DNA from 2 places in the Streptomyces sp. NPDC050988 genome. Region 1 is predicted to be linked to the other one. Evidence: riboswitches for the same ligand, from Rfam matches in the RefSeq annotation. Region 1 holds a riboswitch; the other holds the start of a gene.
What was found. Region 1 has a riboswitch for S-adenosylmethionine ahead of ACIBEI_RS29130 (aminotransferase class V-fold PLP-dependent enzyme). Riboswitches for the same ligand answer to the same signal wherever they lie in the genome.

Region 1 (3,723 bases):
ACGAGCCTCCGAACTCCTCACGGACGCGACCGAGCGGGCGCTGCGGATGATCCTGCTGGGGGCGGGGCTGCCACGGGGAGCGGGCGTGTGAGCGCAGCCCCGGCGGGGCGGCGGCAGACGCTCGGGGAGCCACCCGCCGGTCAGACCGCCGGAACGCAACGCCCTTCCACCGTGCGGTAGTTCCACTTCGCGCCGTCGCGTACGAGTTCCTTGACGGCTCGGACGAACCGCTCGACGTGCTCGTCCGGGGTGCCCGCCCCGAAGCTGACGCGAATGGCGTTGAGGGACTTCTCGCCGGGTGCCGCCTCGGGGGCACCGCACTCTCCCTGGGACTGCGGGTCGCTGCCGAGGAGCGTGCGTACGAGCGGGTGGGCGCAGAACAGGCCGTCCCGCACCCCGATGCCGTACTCGGCGGAGAGCGCGGCGGCGAAGTGCGAGCTGTTCCAGCCCTCGACGACGAAGGAGATGACGCCGACGCGGGGCGCGTCGTCGTCGAAGAGGGAGAGGACACGCACCTCGGGCACCTCGGCGAGACCGGTCCGGACGGTGTCGATCAGGTGCTGCTCCCGGGCGACCAGCGTGTCGAAGCCGGCCTCGGTGAGGGCCTTGCAGGCGGAGGCGATGGAGTAGGCGCCGATGACGTTGGGCGACCCGGCCTCGTGCCGCGCGGCGCTCTCGTGCCACTCGACGTCCACGCCGCCGTCCACCCGCCGTGAGACCTTCCGCGAGGCGCCCCCGCCCGCGAGGTACGGCTCGGCCTCGGTCAACCAGTCGGCGCGTCCGGCGAGGACACCCGACCCGAAGGGCGCATACAGCTTGTGCCCGGAGAAGGCGACCCAGTCGACGTCCAACTCCCGTACGGACACGGGGTAGTGGGGCGCGAGCTGGGCGGCGTCGAGCACGATCCGGGCGCCCTGCGCGTGGGCGGCGGCGGCCAGTTCCCGTACGGGCCACAGCTCGCCGGTGACGTTCGAGGCGCCCGTGACGCACACGAGCGCCGGCCCGTGGGGGTCCCGCTCGGCGAGCGCCCGCTCCAGCGTCGCGACGGCCTCGCCCGGGCTCCGCGGAGCGTTGAGGTACGTGACGCGGGCGTCCCGCCACGGGAGCAGGGACGCGTGGTGCTCGGTCTCGAAGACAAAGACCTGGCAGTCCGCGGGGAGGGCGGCGGCGAGGAGGTTGAGCGAGTCGGTGGTGGACCGGGTGAAGACGACCTGGTCGCCGTCGCGGCAGTCGAGGAACTCCTCGACGGTCCTGCGGGCGTTCTCGAACAGGTCGGTGGACAGCTGGGAGAGGTACCCGGCCCCGCGGTGCACGCTCCCGTAGTACGGGGCGTACGCGGCCACGTCGTCCCACACCCGCTGGAGGGCCGGGGCGCTGGCGGCGTAGTCGAGCGCGGCGTAGGTGACCTCGCCGCCGGTGACGAGCGGCACGGTGACGTCCCGCCCCAGAACGGGCAGCGAAGCGGAGACAACGGTGGAAACAGACATGGCGAGCTCCTGTGAGGCAGGCGGGAACACCACGCGAGCGGGTACGACTGGGTACGGCTCAAGCGTGGTGGAGGTGGAAAAGGGTGTGCGGAGGCGGGGCTCTACGCCCTATCGCATTCGCTTGCTCACAGAAGGCTCCCTCGGACGACCAGGACCCCTGGTGATGCGAGGGGTCCGCGCTTGCCGTAGACCTCACTGCCTACGGCCTGGTCTTCACCCGGGGCACCCCGCCACGGACGGAGGGTTGCCGGACAGTCGGCCGGGGCCTGATGACTGTCGCTCATGACCTGCCAGCATCTTGCCACACGATGATCCGACCGCAACCCCGTCGTCCGAATACCGGGACGGTCGGGGGCGACGGGGCCTTTCTCGCCCCCGCCGCCCCTACCCATTCCCGTCACTACTCGGGGGCCAGCCCCCGAACCCCCGCTCCTCAAACGCCGGAGAGGCTAAAAGACTGCGCAGTTCCCCGCGCCCCTAGGTTTTTTAGGGGCGCGGGGAACTGCGCAATCTTTTGGGGGTTCGGGGGCGGAGCCCCTGAGGAAGTGACGGGAATGGGTAGGGGCGGCGGGGGCGAGAAAACCCCCCGCCGCACCCGCTACGCGTTGCTCGCCGCCACCCACCGCTCCAACGTGGCCTTCGCCGCCCCGGAGTCGATCGCGTCCGCGGCCTTGGCCATCCCCGCCCGGAGCTGGTCCGCGAGCGGACCGTCCCCTGGCGAGAGAGCCACCAGCGCGGCCGCCGAGTTCAGCAGCACGGCGTCCCGCACAGGCCCGGTCTCCCCGTTCAGCAGCCGCCGGGCCACATCCGCGTTGTACGAGGCGTCGGCCCCCCGCAACGCCTCCACGGGCACCAGCTCGATCCCCACGTCACGCGGATCGAACGACTCCTCGCGCACCTTGCCGTCCCGTACGACCCACACCCGCGACGTGGCCGTCGTCGTCAGCTCGTCCAGCCCGTCGTCGCCGCGGAAGACGAGCGAGGAGTTGCCGCGCTCGGCGAACACGCCGGCCATGATCGGCGCCATCCGGGGATCGGCGCACCCGACGGCCTGCGCCCTCACCTTCGCCGGGTTGGTCAGCGGACCGAGCGCGTTGAAGACCGTACGGATCCCCAACTGCCCACGCGCGGCACCCGCGTAGCGCATCGCGGGGTGGAACTTCGCCGCGAAGCAGAAGGTGATCCCGGCCGTCTCGGCGACCTGCGCCACGCGATGCGTCGGCAGCTCCAGATTGACGCCGAGCTTCTCCAGCACGTCGGACGCCCCGGAGGCCGAGGAGGCCGCCCGGTTGCCGTGCTTGACGACCTTGGCACCCGTACCGGCGATGACGATCGCCGACATGGTGGAGATGTTGACGGTCTTCGCCCCGTCGCCACCCGTACCGACGATGTCGACGGTCTCCCCCGGCACCTCGATCACGTTCGCGTGCTCGTACATCGCCCGGACGAACCCGACGATCTCCTCGACGGTCTCGCCCTTGGCCCGCAGCGCCACCACGAACCCGGCGATCTGCGCGTCGGTCGCCTCGCCCCGCATGATCAGGTCCATCGCCCAGGCGGTGTCGGCGGCGCTCAGGTCGTGTCCGTCCAGCAGGCCGTTCAGCAGGGCGGGCCAGGAACGGACCGCCGCGGTGTCGCCTCCGGCGGGGGTCACAGCGCTCATATGCCGCTCCTGGGTTGTTCGTCCGCGATAGGGACGCCTGTGAAATGTGGGATGTGGGACACGAGATATGGGTCAGCCCATATCTCGTGGCTCATGACTCATGGCTCGTACGGAACAGGTCCACCCTATCCAGCCCCGGGGACGGCAAAGAGCCCCGTCCGGGCAATGGACGGGGCTCCTGCCGTGGCGAACAGGTCGAAGATCAGTGGTGGCCGTGGCCGCTCGTGATCTCCTTGTACTCCTCGGCGGTGGGCTTCGGGATCTGGTTGTCCTCGCCGAAGTACGCGTTGCTGAGCTTGGCGCGCAGCTTCTGCGGGCCCTTCACCTTGCGCTCGACACCGTTCTCGTCGACCGCCGGGCCGATCACGGCCGGCTCGTACTGCTCGTGCGCCGTGAGGGTGTGCAGAGCCTCCTGGCTGAGGGGCTCGTGGACCTCGATGAACTCACCGTGCGGCAGGCGCTTGATGATGCCCGACTCGCGGCCGTGCAGCACCTTGTCCTTGTCGCGGCGCTGGAGGCCGAGACAGATCCGCTTGGTGACGACGAACGCGACGACCGGTCCGACGAAGAACC
Region 2 (3,723 bases), on a different contig from region 1:
GCGACCGCACCACGGCGTTCCTCCGCCAGCGCGACGACCACCGGGTGTGCGGAGAGGAAGGGCAGGTCCGCGAGGGGTGGTTGCTGCCACAGCCCGAGCGCCTCGGCCAGCAGCGCGGCAGCCCGCTCCTGGCCGCCGCGCCGGCCGTCCCGTCGTACGGTCACCGCCCCGGCGACCAGGTCCCTGAAGCGCAGCAGGTCGATGGCGTCGTACGGGACGCGCAGCGCGTAGCCGTCGCCGAGCCGGGGGAGCAGCGCACTGCGGGCGCGTGGTGGCCGGTCCGGCTCCAACAGGTGGCGCAGGTGCTTGATGTGGGTCTGGACGACGTTCGACGCGGTTGCCGGCGGGCGCTCGCCCCACAGCGCGTCCGCGAGCCCGAAGAACGGCAGTTGCTGTCCACGGGACACGGCGAGCAGGGCGAGTACCGCGCGGCGCTGGGGCGAACCGAGGTCGAGGCGGGTGCCGTCCCGCCAGACGCAGACCGGCCCGAGTACCTGAATGCGCATGCGCTCTCCGCCCCCCGTTTTACAACTCCCTCACTATTCCCTTTCTCTATCCCCGTTATCGGCATATCCGGAAGGCGTATTCAGGCCCACTGCCGCACAGTTGTCACACCGGCCCGTGGGTCGGTGCTGAGCACTCAGTGCTCGTCGACGGCGAGGTCCGGGTGATCGCCGAGGCGTCGTACGTACTCCTCGATGTGGCGGTACGGAGCGAGGGTGCCCGCCGCGTCGAAGTGGTCGAGGTGGGTGAGTGTCACCCAGAGGTCCCGATCCGCGGCGCCGAGTTCGTCGCCCGACACATAGGGATGGCCGGCGAGTTGCCGGTCGAGCCGATCCAGTGCCGACTCGCATGCCCCGTCGGCGAGCAGGCCGGCGAGGTCGCGGAGGATGTCGGGCGTGTGGTTGCTGACGACGCGTCCGCTCCAGCGGTCGCACAGCGCGGGCGCGGTGAGCGGGCCGTCGTAGTGGTGCCAGGTCGCCTCGTACGCGCCGCGCAGTGACGCGAAGGCATCGGGTGTCTCGGCGGGGAGCTTCAGGACCGTCGTGGTGAGCGCGCCCTTGAGGCCGAGCAGATCGAGGACGACCGCCACGCGTCCCGAGTAGGGACAGGCCTCGGACAGATACAGCTGGTAGCGGTGCGGGGCCGGGTAGAAGCCGCCCGCGAGACCGACGCCGATACGGCCGCGGAAGCGGTGCGGACGGGCGGCCGGACCGGGGACGGCCGGACCGGGGAGGGCAGTGCCGCCGGCGGCCGTGCCACGGCCGGACGAGTGGCAGGCGGTCGTGTGGGAGGCCGCCGTCGTGAAGGTGTCAGTGCTGCTGGAACCGCGGGAAACTGTCTCGGGCATGACTCTCCAGGGGGAACGCGGGGCCCTGGCCGCCTCGTGGGCGCCAGTGGCGGAACGGAGTGACTGCGCTGCCGTACAGGTCCGGATCGGTCGGACGCGTGGCGGATCAGTAAGCGCTGGAGACACGCGACAAATCGATGTGCAGGCGCCTCGTCAAGCCGTTCCTGGACAATTCCCACCGGTCCTGCCGTCGGGGCTCGCGAGACGCGAGACCACGCTTGCCCCGCCGCTCCGGCGGAACCCGGTCGTCACCCGGGGCACCCCGTCGCGGTGGAAGGGTTGCCTGCCAGCGGGCCGGGGCCGATGACCGCACGAACGGGGAGTCCCCGCACGACGGGCGCTGGCAATCGTGACCGTCCCCGCCAGTGTTGATGCGCTCCGCGGGACCGTCAAGACGGCGTCTCAGCAGCTGGGCACCCGGCCGCCGGACCACGGGACCGGCTGCGTATCTCGTGATGAGATGCCTCCCGACAGGAACTCCCGGAAGCCGTCGGAACAGGAACTCTCGCTGGCCGGAAGAAAGGGCGCAGCCGTACTGTTGTGCTCGTTGACGACGAGGCGGTGCCCGATCGAGGGTCCGCGCACGCGAGGTCGGCGGGCCCCCGGTCCGCCGAGCCGGAAGGGCGGAGGTGACGCACGTGCGAGCGCGAACCGTGTCCCGCCGCAGCGTCCCGAAGGCCGCCCCGCTCCATCGCGTACGCCTCTACTCCCGGCCGCACATCGACCTGCTGCGCGTCGCCGGCGCGCTCTGTTGCCCCTGACCTGAATCCACGCGGCCGCGCCCTCCGACGAGGGCCGGCTTTCTCGTACGGACGATCAGGAAGGCACACCTCTCGTGTCCTCAGCACCTTCTGCCCTGCCCTCCTCCGCGCATCCGCACCTCGCCGTGGCGCTCGACGGCGCCGGCTGGCACCCCGCCGCCTGGCGCGAACCGGTGGCCCGGCCCCGGGAGTTGTTCACCGCCGGGTACTGGGCCGGTCTCGTCGCCGAGGCCGAGCGCGGTCTCCTCGACTTCGTGACCTTCGAGGACGGCCTCGGACCGCAGTCCTCGCACTTCATCGAGCCGGACGGGCGGACCGACCAGGTCCGCGGCCGGCTCGACGCCGTTCTCGTCGCCGCCCGGGTCGCCCCACTGACTCGCCACATAGGTCTGGTGCCGACCGTGGTGGCCACGCACACGGAGCCGTTCCACATCTCCAAGGCCATTGCCACCCTCGACCATGTGAGTTCCGGCCGGGCAGGCCTGCGGGTGCAGTTGACGGCACGCCAGAACGAGGCCGCGCACTTCGGTCGCCGAACCCTGCCCCGTCTGGACGCCTACGACAGCCCGGCCACACAGGACGTCGTGACCGAACTCTTCGACGAGACGGCCGACTACGTCGAGGTCGTACGCAGACTCTGGGACAGCTGGGAGGACGACGCCGAGATTCGGGACGTGGCGACCGGCCGCTTCGTCGACCGCGACAAGCTCCACTACATCGACTTCGAGGGCCCGCACTTCAGCGTCAAGGGCCCCTCCATCACCCCGCGTCCGCCCCAGGGCCAGCCCGTCGTCAGCGCCCTCGCCCACCAGACCGTGCCGTACCGGCTGGTGGCCCGCGCCGCCGACATCGGCTACGTCACCCCGCACGACACCAACCAGGCCCGCGCGATAGTCGCCGAGATCCGCGCCGAACAGGCCCTCGCGGGCCGCGCCGGCCAACCCCTGCACGTCTTCGGCGACTTGGTGGTGTTCCTCGACGACGATCCGGCCGCCGCGGCCGCCCGCAAGGACCGCCTCGACATCCTCGCGGGACAGCCGTTCACCAGCGACGCCCGCGTCTTCACCGGCACGCCCGCCCAACTCGCCGACCTGCTTCAGGAGTTGTCGTCGGCCGGGCTGACCGGCTTCCGGCTGCGCCCAGCCGTCCTCGGCCACGACCTGCCGGCCATCACCCAGGGGCTTGTCCCCGAACTCCAGCGCCGGGGCGCCTTCCGCCGCGCCTACGAGGCCGACACCCTGCGCGGACTGCTCGGGCTCGCCCGCCCGGCGAACCGCTACGCCGCCAACGCCACCGGGACTGCTGTCGCCAACGCCCACGCCAACGCCTCTGCCAACGCCACCGCCTGAGCCGGACGGAGACCCCAGGACCATGAGCAAGCCGCTGAAGCAGATCCACCTGGCCGCCCACTTCCCCGGCGTCAACAACACCACCGTCTGGAGCGACCCGGAGGCCGGCAGCCACATCGAGTTCAGCTCCTTCACGCACTTCGCCCGCACTGCCGAACGCGCCAAGTTCGACTTCCTCTTCCTCGCCGAAGGGCTGCGACTGCGCGAACAGGGCGGAAAGATCTACGACTTGGACGTCGTCGGCCGCCCCGACACCTTCACC

Region 2: it holds a riboswitch for S-adenosylmethionine, as region 1 does, so the genes downstream of both, ACIBEI_RS03025 (glutathione S-transferase C-terminal domain-containing protein) here and ACIBEI_RS29130 (aminotransferase class V-fold PLP-dependent enzyme) in region 1, are expected to answer to the same signal.

The regions. Positions count from the first base shown of each region.
Region 1 is NZ_JBITFQ010000015.1:180,295-184,017, reverse strand. It holds gene ACIBEI_RS29135 (glycerate kinase) at 1-91, shown strand, start outside; gene ACIBEI_RS29130 (aminotransferase class V-fold PLP-dependent enzyme) at 141-1,487, opposite strand; SAM riboswitch class IV at 1,659-1,775, opposite strand; gene trpD (anthranilate phosphoribosyltransferase) at 2,086-3,150, opposite strand; gene ACIBEI_RS29120 (cytochrome bc complex cytochrome b subunit) at 3,353-3,723, opposite strand, start outside.
Region 2 is NZ_JBITFQ010000001.1:695,278-699,000, reverse strand. It holds gene ACIBEI_RS03030 (AfsR/SARP family transcriptional regulator) at 1-506, opposite strand, end outside; gene ACIBEI_RS03025 (glutathione S-transferase C-terminal domain-containing protein) at 641-1,351, opposite strand; SAM riboswitch class IV at 1,561-1,706, opposite strand; gene ACIBEI_RS03020 (putative leader peptide) at 1,990-2,112, shown strand; gene ACIBEI_RS03015 (LLM class flavin-dependent oxidoreductase) at 2,187-3,461, shown strand; gene ACIBEI_RS03010 (NtaA/DmoA family FMN-dependent monooxygenase) at 3,484-3,723, shown strand, end outside.